2 linked regions of the Hydrogenophaga sp. SL48 genome follow. The main gene of each other region encodes a partner of the protein of the gene in region 2 in a complex. Links are inferred from orthologs where the notes say so. Each region holds a gene or a part of one and is shown on either strand. Other genes may lie near its edges.

Evidence for each region.
Region 1: the proteins of IM738_RS01695 (region 2) and dapF are in contact, whole or in part, in a solved structure (PDB 5YGU), measured with the Escherichia coli proteins. The link is inferred for Hydrogenophaga sp. SL48 from one-to-one orthologs.

What each region holds. Positions count from the first base shown.
Region 1 is NZ_CP063400.1:3,792,829-3,804,417, reverse strand. The notes cover bases 4,587-7,487. They hold dapF (diaminopimelate epimerase), read left to right. Parts: upstream 4,587-5,549; coding sequence 5,550-6,425; downstream 6,426-7,487. Other genes in these bases: IM738_RS17965 (tyrosine recombinase XerC), read left to right, coding at 7,223-7,487; IM738_RS17970 (DUF484 family protein), read left to right, coding at 6,454-7,134; IM738_RS17980 (ABC transporter ATP-binding protein), read right to left, coding at 4,587-5,346. In the rest of the region: IM738_RS18005 (aspartate/glutamate racemase family protein), read right to left, coding at 1-206; IM738_RS18000 (GntR family transcriptional regulator), read right to left, coding at 209-934; IM738_RS17995 (ABC transporter permease), read right to left, coding at 931-1,746; IM738_RS17990 (ABC transporter permease), read right to left, coding at 1,917-2,840; IM738_RS17985 (ABC transporter substrate-binding protein), read right to left, coding at 3,004-4,293; more of IM738_RS17980, read right to left, coding at 4,339-4,586; more of IM738_RS17965, read left to right, coding at 7,488-8,233; IM738_RS17960 (DsrE family protein), read left to right, coding at 8,352-8,789; IM738_RS17955 (class I SAM-dependent rRNA methyltransferase), read left to right, coding at 9,022-10,206; IM738_RS17950 (CobW family GTP-binding protein), read left to right, coding at 10,288-11,364. UniProt on the Escherichia coli protein: Involved in the succinylase branch of the L-lysine biosynthesis and in the biosynthesis of the pentapeptide incorporated in the peptidoglycan moiety. Catalyzes the stereoinversion of LL-2,6-diaminopimelate (L,L-DAP) to meso-diaminopimelate (meso-DAP).
Region 2 is NZ_CP063400.1:357,555-364,672, reverse strand. The notes cover bases 4,033-7,026. They hold IM738_RS01695 (RNA pyrophosphohydrolase), read left to right. Parts: upstream 4,033-5,202; coding sequence 5,203-5,850; downstream 5,851-7,026. Other genes in these bases: proB (glutamate 5-kinase), read right to left, coding at 5,863-7,026; IM738_RS01700 (proline--tRNA ligase), read right to left, coding at 4,033-5,017. Also shown: prfA (peptide chain release factor 1), read left to right, coding at 1-189; prmC (peptide chain release factor N(5)-glutamine methyltransferase), read left to right, coding at 186-1,025; grxD (Grx4 family monothiol glutaredoxin), read left to right, coding at 1,077-1,400; IM738_RS01710 (AAA family ATPase), read left to right, coding at 1,593-2,597; IM738_RS01705 (lytic transglycosylase domain-containing protein), read right to left, coding at 2,607-3,248; more of IM738_RS01700, read right to left, coding at 3,272-4,032; Obg family GTPase CgtA, read right to left, coding at 7,072-7,118. UniProt on the Escherichia coli protein: Master regulator of 5'-end-dependent mRNA decay.

The sequences.
Region 1 (11,589 bases), 3.4 Mb from region 2 along the record:
GGGCCGGCCAGCGCGGCGGCCCAGGCGTCGAGCGCGGCGTGGCCGGCCACGGCGTAGCTCGCTTCGTCGGCGATGTAGGGCGCGCCGAAGCGCGCGGTGACGGTGCGCACCGCCACGTGCAGCCCGGCGGCAGCCTGCACGTGGGTCTGCAGCAGCGCGCTCACGCGCTCCGAGGTGTTGGGGTTGATGACCAGCAAGCGCTTCATGCTCAACCGAACAGCTGCAGCAGGTCAGGCGCTGCATCGGGCGTGGGTGAAAAACTCAGCTGCGACTCCAGCCGCTCCAGGTGCTCGCGCATCAGGCGCGCCGCCTCGCGCGCATCGCGCAGCTTGAGCGCGGCGAGCAGGGCGCGGTGCTCCTGGCAGCCGCAGGCGGTGGCGTCGTCGCGCGCCTGGCTGTGCGGCGCGCTGTAGGTCATGAGGATCAGCGAGGTGCGCGAGACCAGCTCGCGCAGGATGCGGCCCAGCGTGCCGTGCCCGGCGTGGTCGGCGATGTGCAGGTGGAAGTCGCCCGAGAGGCGGATCGCGCGGCGCATGTCGCCGGCGGCGCGCGCGGCCTCTTCGTCGCGGATGCAGCGGGTGAGGGTCTGGAGGTGGGCGGCCGTGGCCACCGCCACGAAGCGCTCGACCAGGGTCGGCTCGATCAGGCGCCGCACCTCGAACACCTCGCGCGCTTCCTGCTCGGTGGGCTGGGCGATGGACGCGCCCCGGTTGGGCGTCAGCGTGACCACCTGTTCGTTCGCCAGCCGCACCAGCACCGGCCGAATGCGCGTGCGCGAGACACCAAACGCCTCGGCCAGCCGGTCTTCGACCAGCTTGGTGCCGGGCGGGAGCTGGTGGTCGAGAATGGCCGAGACCATGCGCTCGTAGATGTCGTTGTCCGTCAGCGGACCCGGACCCTCGTCGGCGGGCTTGCGGACGCGGGTGGCGTTCATCCGACGCGTCCTTTTTTCTGCCGACCCAAAAGCATGGCCAGACCGACCGTGACGCCGATCACCGCGAACGACACCACGGTGGTCACCGTGCCGAGCGCGTAGATGGCCGGCGTGGTGACGGTCGAGGTGAGGCCTTGCAGCTCCAGCGGCAGCGTGTTGACGTCGCCGATGGCCTGCGAGGTGCGGGCGATTTCGTCCCAGCTGAGCGTGAAGCCGAACATGCCGATGCCCACCACCGAAGGCCCGATGAGTGGCAGCACCACGTGGCGGAAGGTCTGCCAGGGCGTGGCGCCCAGGTCGCGTGCGGCTTCCTCATACGCCGGGTTGAAGCGGTTGAACACGGCGAACATGATCAGCAGGCCAAAGGGCAGGGTCCAGGTGAGGTGCGCGCCCAGGGCCGAGGTGAACAGGCCCAGCGCGGTGCCGTATTCCTCCAGCGTCGTGGTCGCGCCCACCGCTTCCAGCAGCCACTTGAGGCCGCCATCCAGCAGGCGGAACTGCAGGCCGATGCCCAGCGACACGATGATGGACGGCATGATCAGGCTGGCCACGGTGACGTAGAACAGCGCGTTGCCGCCGCTGAGCTTCTTGCGGAACGCCAGACCCGCCAGCACCGAGAGCAACACGGTGAACAGCATCACCACGCCACCGAGCATGAGCGAGCGCAGGAAGGCCGCGCCGATGTCCACCGTGCCCAAGCCCTCGGCCAGCTGGCGGAACCAGTGCAGCGAAGCTCCCCGCATCGGGAAGGTGAGGCCACCCTCGGGACCCTGGAAGCTCAGCACGAAGATGACGAACATCGGGCCGTACATGAACAGCACGAAGAGCGCGAAGACGGCGGCCAGGGACCAAAATCCAGGAGTCCCCCCCGAAAGCGGCTGCGCCGCCTTCCCCCCCAGGGGGGCAACACCAGCGGCCCGGCGAAGCCGGTTCCGCGGTGTTTCCGGTCTGGAACCCTGGCTCTCTACGGGGTGTGTGCTCATCACAGTTCCTTCCTGATGTCCACGAGGCGCGTGAGGCCCCAGATGATCATGAGCACCACCGCGAGCAGGATCACGGCGTTGGCGGCGGCGAGCGGGAACTGCAGGTAGCTGGTCTGCACCTGGATGATCTTGCCCACTGAGGCGATCTGCTGACCGCCCATGACGCCGATGGTCACGAAGTCGCCCATGACGATGGTGATGACGAAGATCGAACCGATGATGATGCCGGTCTTGCACAGCGGCACGATCACGTTCCACAGCGTCTGCCAGCCGCTGGCGCCCGCATCGTTCGCGGCTTCGAGCAGGCTGCGGTCGATGCGCATCATGCTGTTGAAGATGGGCACGATCATGAACATGGTGTAGAGGTGCACGAAGGCCAGCACCACCGAGAAGTCGGAGAACAGCAACCACTCGATGGGCTGATCGATCAGCCCGATGCCTTGCAGCGACTGGTTCACCAGACCGTTGCGTCCCAGCAGCGGCACCCACGAGATCATGCGGATGACGTTGGAGGTCCAGAACGGCACGGTGCACAGGATGAAGAGCGCTGTCTGCATGCCCGAGGAACGAACGTGAAAGGCGAGGAAGTACGCCACCGCAAAACCCAGCACCAGGGTGATCAGCCACACCAGCAGGCTGAACTTCAGCGTGGACAGATAGGTGGAGAGCGAGACGCAGAAATCACCGTGTTCGGTGAGCGTCGAGCAGCCTTCAAAAATGGCGAAGTAGTTGCGCAGCGTGAACGCCGGCAGCAGCTCGTACTCGTTGAAATCCCAGAAGCTGACCATCACGATCAGCGCCAGCGGAATGAGGAAGAACAGCACAAACACCAGCGTGAACGGCGCCGCCTGCCACCAGGCGTGCAGCGTGCGGTTCGGGCTGTCGGCGACAGGACCGGCGGTGGCGGTGGATGTGCTGCTCATGGAAGGTCAATCAGAAAAGAAACAGAAGCCACATGAAGGGGGCGCGCCCGCGACGAGCGCAGCGAAGCCCCCTCCAGGCCACCGCGGAACCGGCTTTGCCGGGCCGCCAGTGGCGCCCCCCTCCGGGGGGTGACGCCGCAGGCGGCGCGGGGGGGGGCCGCCTTCAGGCCGCGACGAATTCATTCCATTTCCTCACCATGTACTCGTTCTCATCCATCACCGCGTTCCAGCAAGCGATGCCGCCCATGCGCGCTTCGTAGCTGCCGCCGTCGCGCACCTGGCCGGCCTTGGCCAGCACGTCGCCATTCGGGCTCTTGATGTCTTGCGTGGCGGGTTTGCCTTCCATCCAGTAGGCCCACTCGTAGGCTTCCATCTTGGACTTGGCGGTGTCGAGCACGGCGCTGTAGTAGCCTTGGCGGTTCAGGTAGGCGCCGGCCCAGCCGTCGAGGAACCAGTTGATGAACTCGTAGGCACCGTCGAGCTTGCGGCCGCTCAGCGTGGCGGGCAGGCCGAAGCCGGCGGCCCAGGCGCGATACCCCTCTTTCAGCGGCTGGAAGTTGCAGGCGATGCCCTTGGTGCGCACGGCGGTCACGGCCGGGCTCCACATCGACTGGATCACCACTTCGCCCGAGGCCATCAGGTTGACCGACTCGTTGAAGTCTTTCCACAGCGCGCGGAACTGGCCGGCCTTCTTGGCTTCGATCAGGGTCTTGATCGTGAGGTCGATCTCGGCCTTGGTCATGTTGCCCTTGTCGGGGTACTTGTAGAGGCCCATGGCTTCCACGACCATGGCCGCGTCCATGATGCCGATGGACGGGATGTTCAGGATCGCGGTCTTGCCCTTGAATTCGGGGTTCAGCAACTCGGCCCACGAATTGATGGGGCGCTTGATCAGGTCGGGGCGGATGCCCAGCGTGTCGGCGTTGTAGACCGTCGGGATCAGCGACATGAACTGCGTCGGGCTCTTGGCGAAGACCTTGCTCTTTTCGCCTTCGAGGTAGATCACCTTCTTGGGCGCGGTGCCCTGGTCGCCCACGGCCTTGCCGGCCACGGTGCCGGTGGTGAACAGCGGCGTGATCTTGTCGGCGTTCTTGATCTTCTTGACGTCGATGCCCTTGAGGTTGCCGGTGGGCACGATCTTCTTGAGCGAGAAGTACTCGGTGTCGATCAGGTCGAAGCTGTTGGGTGCGGTGACGGCGCGCTTGGTCACGTCGTCGGTGGTCACGGCCACGTACTGGATCTTGATGCCGGTGTCTTTTTCGAACTTGTCACCGATGGCCTTGTCCTGGTTCACTGCGGTGCCCAGGTAGCGCAGGGTGATCTTTTCCTGGCCGATGGCCGGCGACATGCCGCTGGCCAGGATGCCGGCCATGCCGGCGGTGCCCTGCAGCAGGCTGCGGCGCGAGAGGCCGGCGGTGGTGTCGGCGGGCTTGGAATCAAACGTGTCGGACATGGGAGAACTCCTGGGTTGGGGGAAGAGGGAAGAAAGCGGGAGCGATCAGGCGGCGAGTGCGTGGGCCAGGGCCGGGTCCCAGCTCAGGTCCACGCGATCGCCTGGGCGGTAGGGCTGCTGCACGAACACGGCCTCGGGCAACATCACCGAGACCGGGACGGTGCTCGCCTCGCCGTCGAGTTGCAGGCCCAGCAGCACGTAGGTGCCCTGGTACTCCACGTCGCTCACGGTGGCAGGCCAGCCGGTGCTGGTGGTGGGTGCGAGGCGGATGTGGTCGTTGCGCACGGCGAGCTTGCCGCCGGTGGTGTTGAGCACGTTGTGGCCGCCCATGAAACGCGCGACGAATTCGCTGGCCGGCCGGTTGTAGACCTCGCGCGGCGCGCCCACCTGCTCGATGCGGCCGTGGTTCATCACCACCATCGTGTCGGCCAGGGCCATCGCCTCTTCCTGCGAGTGCGTGACGTGGATGAAGGTCAGGCCGAGTTCACGCTGCCAGTGGCGCAGCTCGGCGCGCATCTGGATGCGAAGGAAGGGGTCGAGCGCGGACAGCGGTTCGTCGAGCAGCAGCACGCGCGGCTGGGTGATGAGGGCCCGCGCCAGCGCCACGCGCTGCTGCTGGCCGCCCGAGAGTTCGCCCGGCTTGCGCTGCGCGAGGTGCCCCATGGCCACGCGCTCCAGCAGGTCCTGTGCCTGCCGCTGGCGGGTGGCCCTGTCCACGCCTTTCATCTTCAGGCTGAAGGCCACGTTGTCCAGCGCGGTGAGGTGCGGGAACAGCGCAAAGCTCTGGAACATCATGGCCGTGCCGCGCGCGGCGGCCGGCAGGATGGTGATGTTGCGGTTGTCCAGCAGGATGTCGCCGCTGGTGGTGCTCTCGTGGCCCGCGATCATGCGCAGCGTGGTGCTCTTGCCGCAGCCCGACGGGCCGAGCAGGCAGCAGTAGCTGCCGCTGGCGATGCGCAGATTGATGCTGTCCACCGCCACGCTGCCCTGGGCGTAGCGTTTGGTCAGCGCGATGAGTTCGATGGCGGCGGGTGTGGGTGTGGGGTCGTCCATGCCTCCAGCTCAGCATCAACCGTGCCAGCCATTTTGTATGCAATATGCACCGGATTGCATACAAAGTGGCACAAGTGTTGTGCGCAAAGGGGCCTGAGCAAAGGGCGAAGGGCGGTTGCGGTGCGCGCGCACCGGTGTGAAGCGCACCACGCGGCGGCGCTGCGTGCTGACGGTGCGCACCGCTCTGGACGGATAATCCGGCGATGCACATCCGGTTCACCAAAATGCAGGGCGCGGGCAACGATTTTGTCGTGCTCGACGAGACGCGCGGGCGCCTGGGTCTGACCCACGCGCAGTACCGCTGGCTGGCCGACCGCCACTTCGGTGTCGGGGCCGACCAGATCCTGAGCGTGCGGCCCTCGCCCGGCCCGGGTCTTGACTTTGAATACGTGATCCACAACGCCGACGGCGGCGAGGTGGAACACTGCGGCAACGGGGCGCGCTGCTTCGTTCGTTATGTGCACGACAAGGGCCTGACCACCGTCAACCCGGTGCGGGTGAAGGTGAAGCAGGGCGAGATCAGCCTGGCGCTGAATCACGACGGTCGCGTGACCGTGGACATGGGCGCACCCGTGTTCGCGCTGGAGCGTGTGCCCTTCGACGCGAGCGGGCTGGTCTCAAACACGATGGGCAACGTCGAGCGCTGGCCGCTGTCCTTGCCGGACGGCGGCGAGGCGCTGGTGTGTGTGCTGTCCATGGGCAACCCGCACGCGGTGCAGCTGGTGGACAACGTGGACACCGCCCCGGTCCTGCTCCAAGGCCCGCAGATCGAATGGCACCCGCGTTTCCCGGCGCGCGTGAACGCCGGTTTTCTGCAGGTCGTGAACCGCGGCCAGGTGCGCCTGCGCGTCTACGAACGCGGCGCCGGCGAAACGCTGGCCTGCGGCACCGGCGCCTGCGCGGCCGTCGTGGCCGGCATCCGCCTGGGCCTGCTGGATTCGACGGTCGATGTGCACACCCACGGTGGCGTGCTCACCATTCAATGGCAGGACACGCCCGCGCACGACGCGCCGGTGTTCATGACCGGCCCCGCCACCACCGTCTTCGAGGGCGAGATCGACGTGCCCGAATTGGTTTGATGACAGCCTCCTATATGCTCACCCGACCATGACCGATCCCTTCATCCCCCCCATCACCGAAGACGACATCGCCAACTACCTGGCCAACACGCCGGACTTCTTTGATCGGCACGCCAGCGTGCTGGCCTCGGTCCAGCTCAGCAGCCCGCACGGTCAACGCGCCGTGAGCCTGCAGGAACGGCAGGCCGAGTTGCTGCGCGACAAGATCAAGGGGCTGGAGCTCAAGGCGGCCGACATGATCCGCCACGGTCAGGACAACTCCGCCATCGCCGACCGCCTGCAGCGCTGGACCCGCGAACTGCTGCGGACCCGCGAAGCCCGTGATCTGCCAGAGGTCGCCGCCCGGGAGATCGCCACCCAGTTTCTGGTGCCGCAGGTCGCGATCAAGGTCTGGGACGTGGCGCCCGCGTTCATGACCCTCGCCTGTGCCCAAGGGGCCAGCGAAGACGTGAAGGCGTTTTCCAGCTCGCTCAGCCGTCCCTACTGCGGCAGCAACCCGGGGCTGGAGGCCGCCGGCTGGCTGGACGATCCGAAGGCGGTGGCCTCGATGGCGCTGATCCCGCTGCGGACCGCTGCGGGCTCACCGGCGTTCGGCCTGCTGGTGCTGGGCTCGCCCGAGGCCCAGCGCTTCGCGGCCGACATGGGCACCGACTTCCTGGAGCGCATGGGTGAACTCACCAGCGCGGCGCTCTCGCGCCTGAGACCATGACCCCCACGCTGGTCACTTCGTGTACGGCGCTGCCCCCCGAGGGGGCTGGCCTGCCTTGGGGCGGCCCGGCGGCAGGCCGTTCGCCGGCATGAAAGCAGCGGCCAGCGTGGACGATGCCGCGCTGGTGCAGGCCTATCTGGCCCATGTGCGGGTGGAGAAGCGCCTGGCGACCCGCACGGTCGAGCTCTACACCCTGGACCTGCAGCGCCTGTCGCAACACGCGTCGCAGGCCGCGCTGGCGTTGCGCGAGGTGCACAGCGCCCACATCCGCCGCTGGGTGGCCCAGATGCACAGCGCCGGGCGCAGCGCGCGCGGCATCGCGCTGATCCTGTCGGGCTGGCGCGGTTTCTATGTCTGGCTCGGTCGCCAGGGCCTGATCGACCACAACCCGGTGCAGGACGTGCGCGCGCCCAAGGCGGGCAAGCCCCTGCCCAAGGCGCTGGGGGTGGACGAGTCGGTGCAGCTCGCGTCCCATGTGGAAGAGGCCGACCACCCCGCGCTGGAGGCCCGCGACGCCTGCATCACCGAGTTGCTCTACGGCTGCGGCCTGCGCATCGGCGAACTGGTGGGGCTGGACGTGCGGGCAGGTGTGACTGCGCGCGGCTGGATCGACGCCGACGCCGGTGAAGCCCATGTGCTGGGCAAAGGGTCCAAGCGCCGCAGCGTGCCGGTGGGGCGGGCGGCGCTGGCGGCTCTGGAGCGCTGGCTGGTGCAGCGCGCGGCGTGGGCCAAGGACGATCCGGCGCTGTTCATCGGCAGCCGCGGCCAGCGCCTCACGCCGCAGCACATCCGCGTGCGACTGAAGCGCCGTTCGCAACTCGCCGGGCTGGCCACACCCGTGCACCCCCACATGCTGCGCCACTCGTTCGCCAGCCATGTGCTGCAGTCCAGCGGTGACCTGCGCGCGGTTCAGGAGCTGCTGGGCCACGCGAGCATCAGCACCACGCAGGTCTACACGCGGCTGGATTTCCAGCACCTGGCCAAGGTGTACGACGCGGCGCACCCGCGGGCGCTGGCCCGTGGCAGGGGCGCGGGCGACGAGGGCATGGTCAGCCCGCCCCCAGTGGCGGTGCCCGTGGTGCCCAAGCCCAAGGGTTGACTGGGCGGATGCACGGGGTCTCGGCGGTCGAGCGGGGCCGGGTTATCCCTGTAGGATTCGCCAGCCCAGGCTTGACAATCGTTCTATAAGCAACCACTTCTATTTTTTGGAGAGCTCCATGTTCAGGTTCCTCATTGCGCTTAAGTCCTTGCTGCTCGCGGCGCTGCTGTCCACCTCGCTGTCGGCGCAGGCGGCCGACGACGCGATCAAGACGGTCTATCACATGAGCGAAGGCATTCCCCAGGCCTCGCGCGCCATCAACAACATCCGCAACCACCTGGCGGCCGACCCCAAAGCCAAGATCGTGGTCGTGACCCATGGTCTGGGCATCGACTTCCTGCTGGATGGCGCCACCAACCAGATGGAGCAGCCCTTTGCGGGTGCCATTGGCGAACTCGCGGCCAAGGGTGTGGAGTTCCGGGTCTGCAACAACACCCTGGTGTCGCGCAAGATCGACGCCAGCAAGGTCGCGATGGAAGCCAAGATCGTGCCATCGGGTGTGGCCGAGGTGGCCCGGTTGCAGGCACGCGAGGGGTTTGTGTACCTGCGGCCTTGAACAGGAACACCCCCGCGCCGCCTTCGGCGTCACCCCCTCAAGGGGGCAATGCGAGCGGCCCGGCAGAGCCGGTTCCGCCGCATTCTGGCGCCATGCACTTCGCGTCGGCGAGTTGATGGGGCGGACGAGGGGCAGTTGAACCCAGGGCACCGCCGGGCCGGCTTTGCCGGACGGCCAGTGCCGCCCCCTGGGGGGTGACGCCGCAGGCGGCGCGGGGGGGACAATAGGCCAGATGAAAATCATTCGACTCAAGCCGGGCAAAGAACGCTCGCTGCAACGCCGCCACCCCTGGGTATTCGACGGGGCCGTGGCCCGGGGCGGCGGTGATGCGGGTGAGACCGTGCGCGTGGAGAGCCATGAGGGCCAGTTCCTGGCCTGGGGCGCGTTCTCTCCGGCCTCTCGCATCCGCGTGCGGGCCTGGAGTTTCGACGAGGCCCAGCGCATCGACGCAGCCTTTTTCCGCGACACGCTGGCCCGCGCCATCGCGTTGCGCTCGCGTCTGGGCATCGATAGCAACGGCATCCGCCTGGTGCATGGCGAGTCCGACGGCCTGCCGGGCTTGATCGTGGACCGCTACGGCGACACCCTGGTGGCGCAATTCACCGCCTGCGGCGTGGAGCGCTGGAAGGCGCCGATTGCCGACGCGCTGATCGAGCTCACCGGCTGCCCGCGCCTGTACGAACGCTCCGACACCAGCAGCCGCAAGCTCGACGGCCTGCCCGAGGTCACCGGCTGGTTGCGGGGCAATGGCGACACCGCGTTCGAGCTGCTGGAGCACGGCTGGCGCCTGGGCCTGGACATCGCCCAGGGGCACAAGACCGGCTATTACCTGGATCAGCGCGACAGCCGCCTGGCCCTGTACCAGTACACGAAGCGCCTGGGTTTTGCCCAGGTGCTCAACTGCTTCAGCTACACCGGCGGCTTCAGCGTGGCCGCGCTGGCGGGTGGGGCGGAGCACGTGACCAGCATCGACTCGTCGGGTCTGGCGCTGGAGCAGGCACGCGCCAACCTGCTGCTCAACGGCCTGGACCCGGCGCAGGCCAGCTTCATGGACGCGGACGTCAACACCTCGCTGCGTCAGTTTGTGGCCGAAGGCCGCACGTTTGACGCCATCGTGCTCGATCCGCCCAAGTTCGCGCCCACGGCGGCCCACGCCGAGCGTGCCGCCCGGGCGTACAAAGATTTGAACCGCCAGGCCTTCAAGCTGCTCACCCCGGGCGGCGTGCTGTTCACCTTCAGCTGCTCCGGCGGCATCGGCGTGGAGCTGTTCCACAAGATCGTGGCCTCGGCTGGGCTGGACGCGGGCGTGGACGGTGCGATCCTGCAGCGCCTGGGCGGCGCCTGCGACCACCCGATGACCATCAACTTCCCCGAAGGCGAATACCTCAAGGGATTGGTGGTGATGAAAAAGGCGTAATCCGGTGGCACTGCCTACGCGTCGCATACACTGCCCCCGCTGTACCGTTCCCGACCGCTTTTTGCTGGAGCTTTTCCTGCCATGTCACTGATTCCCGCCACCATCCTCACCGGCTTCCTCGGGTCGGGCAAAACCACGCTGCTCAAGCGCGTGCTGACCGAGGCCCACGGCCAGAAGATCGCGGTGATCGAGAACGAGTTCGGTGAAGAAAACATCGACAACGAAATCCTCGTCGCCGACACGCAGGAAAACATCATCCAGATGAGCAACGGCTGCATCTGCTGCACCATCCGCGACGACCTGCGCGCCACGCTGCAGGATCTCGCCGAAAAGAAGCGCAAGGGCGAGCTCGATTTCGAGCGCGTGGTGATCGAGACCACCGGCCTGGCCGATCCCGGCCCCGTGGCCCAGACCTTCTTCATGGACGACGAGGTCGCCGAGCAGTACCTGCTGGACTCCATCCTGACCCTGGTGGACGCCAAACACGCCGCCCAGCAGCTCAACGACCGCCAGGAAGCCCGCCGCCAGGTGGGCTTTGCCGACCAGATCTTCATCAGCAAGGCCGATCTGGTGGACCAGGACGAGCTGGACGCGCTCACCCACCGCCTGAAGCACATGAACCCGCGTGCGCCCATGCGCCCGGTGCATTTCGGCGAGGTGGCGCTGAGCGAGGTGTTCGACCTGCGCGGCTTCAACCTGAACGCCAAGCTCGACATCGACCCGGACTTTCTCAAGGTCGATGACGACCACGATCACCACGATCATGGTCACGAGCACCACGACCACGCCCCTGGCGAAACCTGTAACCACCCTTCTCACCAGCACGGTCACGAAGGCCACGGCCACCACCATCACCACGACGACGATGTGAAGAGCTTCGTCTACCGCGCCACCCGGCCGTTCAACCCGGCCAAGCTGGAAGACTTCCTGGGCGCCATCGTGCAGGTCTACGGTCCGCGCATGCTTCGGTACAAAGGCGTGCTCGACATGCAAGGCACCGACCGCAAGGTCATCTTCCAGGGCGTGCACCAGCTCATGGGCAGCGACCTCGGTCCCGCCTGGGCTGAAGGCGAGCCGCGCGTGAGCAAGATGGTGTTCATCGGTCTGGATCTGCCCAAGGACATCCTGGTCCAGGGGCTTGACCAGTCGCTGGTCTGAGTCCCCGGGCCGGCTCCTTCACATCAGAAACAGGTCCGGCTGTGTTCTTTGTCTCGCTTCTCCAACGCCTCGGCTTTCAATCCGACCCCCAGTCGGTGAAGGCTCCGCGCGCGTCGTTACAATCGCCCCCCAAGTCGGGTGCCGGTGATCCGGTCGGGCCTGTTGCCCGTGTGCATGTGAAGCGGGGAGCCGGTGCGGTCCGCAAACGGGGTATAACAACAGACC
Region 2 (7,118 bases):
GGTGACCGCAGCGACCGCATCCGCACCTACAACTTCCCGCAGGGGCGGCTCACCGACCACCGCATCAACCTCACGCTCTACAAGCTGCTGCAGGTGATGGAAGGCGACCTGGGCGACGTGGTCCACGCGCTCCAGGTGGCGCGCGGCACGGAGCTGCTGGCCGAACTTGAACAGCAGAACAGCCTGTGAACAACGGCCTTTCAATCCGTGAGTCGCTGGCCCTTGCCTTGCAGCAAGGACTGGACCGGCTGGACGCCCAGATGCTGCTGCTGCTGGCGCTGGGGCGCGACATGAATCACCGCGCCTGGCTGATGGCGCACGACACCGATCCGATACCCACCGACGCCGCAGGGCGTTTCGTCGACCTGGTGCGCCGCCGCCTGGCCGGTGAACCGGTCGCCTACCTGGCGGGAGAAAAGGCCTTCTTTGGCCTGCATCTTCGGGTGGACGCCCGCGTGCTGGTGCCCCGGCCCGACACCGAAACCCTGGTGCAGTGGGCACTGGACGCCCTGCCCGCCACCCCCGCGCGGTGTCTGGACCTGGGCACCGGCAGCGGTGCCGTCGCCCTGGCCGTGAAGTCGCAGCGACCCGACGTGGCCGTGACCGCCACCGACGCCAGCACGGGCGCCATGGCCGTGGCCCGTGACAACGCGGAACGCCTGGGTCTGGCGGTGGATTTTTTCAACGGCTCCTGGCTGCAGGCCGTGCCTGGCCAGCGCTTCGACGTGATCGCCAGCAACCCGCCCTACATCGCCGAGGGTGACCGCCACCTGGTCGCCCTCACCCACGAACCCATCAGCGCGCTCACGGCAGGACCAGACGGCCTCGACGACATCCGCACCATCGTGGCGCAGGCGCCGGGCGCTCTGCACCCCGGTGGCTGGCTGCTGCTGGAGCACGGCCACGATCAGGCCGCCGCCGTGCGCGCCCTGCTGCAGCAGCGAGGGTTCGAGCAGGTCAGCAGCCGCACCGATCTGGCGGGCATAGAACGCTGCAGCGGCGGCATCTGGCCGCAGCAGCGATAATCAGGCCCACTGTGGCCACGACCGGCCCGCCCAGATCAGGAGTTTTTTGCCATGAGCGACGCCCAGACCCAAATCGACCAACTGGTCAAATCCAACGACATCGTGCTCTTCATGAAGGGCAATGCCAGCTTTCCGATGTGCGGCTTCTCCGGCCGCGCGATCCAGATCATCAAAGCCTGCGGTGTCGATCCCAAGACGGTGAAAACCGTCAACGTGCTCGAAGACGAAGGCATCCGTCAGGGCATCAAGACCTACAGCAGTTGGCCCACCATCCCGCAGCTCTACGTCAAGGGAGAGTTCATCGGTGGCTCCGACATCATGATGGAGATGTACGAGTCGGGTGAACTGCAAAAAGTCATCAACGGCGAGGCCTGAAACCGCCAGCCCCGTGCCACAGCCGCCTTCGGGCGGCTTTGTTGTTTTGGGAGAGCACGTCCGCTGCGGCATTTCGCACGGCCAAGGCCGATCCGAAGGAATGCGTGGTCTTTCAAGGGTTCATTTCGCATTGAGGCCAGGCACGTCTTGTGCTTGAATGAAGGTGTCGCCGAACCCTTCAAGGAGAACCGCATGAGCTCACGCAGCCTGGTCGCTTCACCCTCCCTCGGACTGCCCATCGCCCAGATGCGCAGCGTGTTCAGTGCCAGCGAGGTCGAGCGCAAGCTCGCCCACTTGCAGGCCAGCGGCAACGAACGCGAGTACGAAGGCCTGCGCAACACCTGGCAGCGCATGCTGGAACGCGGTTCGCAACGCTTCGCGGTCAAACCCTCGGGTGTGCCCGACATGGCACCGCTCTACGACCTGCTGCCCAATTTTGGTGAGGTGCTTGACGACGTGAAACGGCACGTCGCCCTGAGTCAGGACAGCCACGACGGACTGGAGGTCACGCCCATCCTGCTGCTCGGCCCGCCCGGTGTGGGCAAGACCCACTTCGCCAAACAGATCGCCGATCTGCTGGGCACCAGCATGAGCCTGGTGCCCATGAGTTCCATGACCGCGGGCTGGCTGCTCTCGGGCTCTTCATCCCAATGGAAAGGCGCCAAACCGGGCAAGGTGTTCGAAGCGCTGGTGGACGGCCAGTACGCCAACCCGGTGATCGTGGTCGACGAAATCGACAAGGCCAGCGCCGACGCGCAGTACGATCCCCTGGGCGCGCTCTACAGCCTGCTGGAGCACGACACAGCGCAGAGTTTTGTGGACGAATTTGCCGAGGTGCCGATCGACGCCAGCCAGGTGATCTGGATCACCACCGCGAACGACGAGCGTGCCATTCCGGCACCGATCCGCAACCGCATGAACGTGTTCGAGATCGCACCGCCGTCGCCGGATGCAGCACGCAAGATCGCGGCCCACCTGTACCGCAGCATCCTTGGCGAACACGACTGGGGGCAGCGCTTCGACCCGGAACCCTCCAGCGACGTGCTGGACCAGCTCGCCATCCTCGCCCCGCGCGAGATGCGCCGCGCCATGGTCACCGCTTTTGGCAATGCGCGGCTGGACAACCGCTACAGCGTGGAGGCCGACGACCTGCCCAAGGCGGGGTCCGGCAAAACGCGGATCGGCTTCCTGCAATGAGCTGAGGGCTCAAGCGTCGTGGTGAACCCAGTTCTTCGCCGCGGCGTACACGGCGTTGGGGTACTGAGGTTTGCCCCGGCTGCCGTTGTAGCGGCCCAGCGCCAGGTAGGTGTCGCCACGCTCACGGTCCAGGTAGTGGCGCAGGATCACGCAGCCGAAGCGGATGTTGGTCTGCATGTGAAACAGCCGGGACGCGTCACCGTCACCGATCACGCGCGACCAGAACGGCATGATCTGCATGTAGCCACGAGCGCCCACGCGTGAAATGGCGAACTTGCGGAAGGCGCTCTCGACCTGGATCAAACCCATCACCATCGTGGTGTCCAGGCCCGCTCGCCGGGTTTCGTACCAGACAGTCTGCAGGAACTCGATGCGGGTCTGGAAGTCCGGCTTCTTCTTCTTCAGGCGCTCACTCATGGTGCCCAGCCAACGCAGGTAGGCCAGGCGCTGGTTGATGTCGCTGAACTCGGGCACCGGCGGCGCGCTGTTGGCAATGGCGGAACTGAGCGCCGAGCGAACCGAATCGGCCAGTGGCTCTTCTGCCTGGCGGCCGGCCTGGGCCGGGCCAGCGGTCAGCCAGCCGGCCGCACCGAGGGCTGCGCCGCGCAGCAGCCAGAGACGGCGACTGGTCCCGGGCACATCGGCATCCATCACCACATCAAAGGGCTGCAATCTCACGCGCCCAGCTGGTCCCGCATGAAAGAGATCGCCTCGGCGACTGGCACCTTCGTCGCGGCCGGGTCGCGGCGGTGCTGGTACTCGACCACGCCTTCCTTGAGGCCGCGGTCGCCGATGGTCACCCTGTGCGGCACGCCGATCAGCTCCCAGTCGGCAAACATCGCACCCGGGCGCTCACCCCGATCGTCCAGGATCACGTCGATACCCGCAGCCAGCAGGCCCTGGTACAGGGCATCGGCGGCGGCCTTGACGGCTTCGCTGCGATCAGCGCCCACCGGGCACACCACCACGGTGAAGGGGGCAATGGCGTCGGGCCAGATGATCCCGCGCTCATCGTGGTTCTGCTCGATGGCCGCCGCCGGCAGGCGCGTGATGCCAATGCCGTAACACCCCATCTCGAAGTGCCGCGGTTTGCCGTCGTCGGCCAGGAACGTGGCGTTCATGGCCTTGCTGTATTTGGTGCCCAGGTAGAACACGTGGCCCACCTCGATACCGCGTTCGATGGCGAGCACGCCTTGGCCGTCGGGCGAGGCGTCACCTTCGACCACGTTGCGAATGTCGGCCACCACTTCTGGCTCGGGGAGGTCACGCCCCCAGTTCACACCCGTCATGTGGAAGTCCGCCTCGTTGGCACCGCAAATCCAGTCGGCCAGCACCGCCACTTCGCGGTCCACCACCACCTTTACCGGCAACTTCAGACCGACGGGGCCAAGGTACCCGGGCTTGCAGCCGAAGTGCGCCTCGATTTCAGACTGGGTGGCGAAGCGGAAGCCCCCGCTCAGGCCCGGCAGCTTGTTGACCTTGACCTCGTTCATGTCGTGGTCACCCCTTAGCAACAGCAGCCAGACCTGGCTCTTCACGATCTCGCCCGCGTCGTTGAGCTCGTCGGTGGCCAGCACCAGCGACTTCACCGTGGTGGCCAGCGGCACACCCAGGAACTCGGCCACGTCAGCACAGGTGCTCTTGCCAGGTGTCGGCGTCCTGGTCATGGCGTTTGAAGCTGCAGCGCGCGGGCCGGCAGGCGCCAGCGCCTCGGCCTTTTCCATGTTGGCCGCGTAGTCACTGGCCGGGCAGTACACGATGGCGTCTTCACCCGTGGCCGCGATCACCTGGAACTCTTCACTCAGGTCACCACCGATGGCGCCGCTGTCGGCCGCCACTGCGCGATAGCGCAGACCGAAGCGGTCGAAGATGCGGCGGTAGGCGGCGGCCATGACCTGATAGCTGGCCTTGGCAGCCGCTTCGTCGCGATCAAAGCTGTAGGCGTCCTTCATGATGAACTCCCGCCCCCGCATCAGGCCAAAACGCGGACGGCGCTCGTCCCGGAACTTGGTCTGGATCTGGTAGAAATTCTTCGGCAGCTGTTTGTGGCTGCGCAACTCCTGGCGGGCAATGTCGGTCACCACCTCCTCGCTGGTGGGCTGCACGATGAAGTCACGACCGTGACGGTCCTTGATACGCAGCAACTCCGGGCCCATCTTGTCGAAGCGACCTGTTTCCTGCCAGTACTCCGCCGGCTGAACCACCGGCATGGCCAGCTCCACCGCTCCGGCCCGGTTCATTTCCTCGCGAACGATCTTCTCCACTTTCTGGATGACCCGCAATCCCATCGGCATGTAGTTGTAGATACCGGCGCCCAGCTTTTTGATCAAGCCGGCACGTGTCATGAGCTGATGGCTGACCACTTCGGCATCGGCCGGCGCTTCTTTGAGGGTGGAAATAAAAAACTGCGAGGCTTTCATGGGCGAGGGCCGCCACAGGCGGCTGCGTGGGTCTGGAAAATGGAGGGCTCGAGGCCCGAATGATGTCTTCGATGCCCTCTGGGCATCGGGATAAACCCGCCATTGCAGCGCAACGGGTGAGCATCGCTTCGCAAGCCGCAAGGGGCGATGCATAATCCAGACAGTTCAAAAATTTGGGGTTGATTATGCTTGACAGAGAAGGCTTCAGGCCCAATGTCGGCATCATTCTGCTCAACCAGAGAAACCAGGTGTTTTGGGGGAAGAGGATCCGATCCCACTCCTGGCAGTTTCCGCAAGGTGGCATCGACAGGGGCGAAACCCCCGAACAGGCCATGTACCGCGAACTGCACGAAGAAGTGGGCCTCATGCCCGAACACGTGAACATCGTTGCCCGCACGCGGGACTGGTTGCGCTATGAAGTGCCGGACCGCTTCATCCGCCGCGATGCACGCGGTCATTACAAGGGGCAGAAACAGATCTGGTACTTGTTGCGCTTGGTCGCACAAGACTGGAATCTGAACCTGCGCGCCACCAGCCATCCTGAGTTCGATGCCTGGCGCTGGCACGACTACTGGGTTCCTCTGGACGTGGTGGTGGAATTCAAGCGTGGCGTGTACGAAATGGCGCTGACCGAACTTGCCCGCTACTTGCCCAAAAACGAGCACCGGAACCGCTATTTGCGCGGCGCAGGCCGATCCCGCTCGCAGGACGATGCCAACAACCTGATGCCGCTCATGACGCAGAGTCCGCCAGGCATGGAGTTGCCTCCTGGGGGCATGTTTGATCCAGATCCACAGTTCGACCTGCGAAGCAGTGGGTCCAAGCCCTCCTGAAGTGGAGAACCCTCAGGCCCGCGACAGCACCAGGTTGTCGCGGTGGATCATCTCGGGTTCGGCTGCATAACCAAGCAGGCGTTCGAAGTCAGCCGAAGACTTGCGACAAATCAGGCGCGCCTCGGAACTGGCGTAGTTGGCGAGCCCGCGGGCGATTTCAGCACCCCGCGCGTCCCGCACCGCGATCACGTCACCGCGCGAGAAGTCGCCGCTGACTTCGGTCATGCCGATCGGCAGCAGGCTCTTGCCTTCTCCGGTGATCTTGTCCACCGCGCCGTCATCCACCACCACCGCGCCACGCATCTGAAGGTGGTCGGCCATCCACTGCTTGCGCGCCTGGTTCTTGCCGGTCTGCGCCACGAGGCAGGTGCCGATGGCCTCGCCCTCGCACAGGCGCTGCAACACGCGCGGTTCGCGTCCCCACGCGATGACGGTCGAAGCGCCCGATCCGGCAGCACGCTTGGCCGCCAGGATCTTGGTGATCATGCCGCCCTTGCCGATCCCGGAGCCCGCGCCGCCGGCCATCGTTTCCAGCTGAGGGTCGCCCGCACGGGCCACATGCACAAAGGTGGCCGAAGAATCACGACGCGGATCGGCCGTGTACAGCCCTTTTTGATCGGTCAGGATCACCAGCGCGTCGGCCTCCACCAGATTGGCCACCAGCGCGCCCAGGGTGTCGTTGTCACCAAACTTGATCTCGTCGTTGACAACGGTGTCGTTCTCGTTGATGACGGGCACCACCCCCAACTGCAACAACGTCAACAGGGTTGAACGGGCGTTGAGGTAGCGCTCGCGGTCGGCGAGGTCGGCGTGGGTCAGCAGCACCTGCGCGCTGCCGACACCACATTCGCGCAGCTTGGTTTCATACATCTGCACCAGGCCCATCTGACCCACGGCTGCAGCGGCCTGAAGCTCGTTGATTTCTTTTGGTCGCGAGGTCCATCCCAGTCGCTTCATGCCTTCGGCCACAGCGCCGCTGCTCACCATGATCAACTCGCGCCCCTGCTTGACCAGCACGGCCAGCTCCTCGCTCCACTGCCCAATGGCCTGCTCATCCAGCCCCCGCCCCTCGTTGGTCACCAGGCTGGATCCCACCTTGACCACAATACGGCGCGCGGTCTTCAGCACGCTGGACGGTTCAACCAGTTCGTTCACGCTCGCAGCAACTTCGACCATGGGGTGCTTGGCTCTTCTGAGGAATCGGATGACAAGGAGTGCGGTTCAGATGCCGCGGGGATCGTCCACGAAGCGGGGATCCACATCGACGG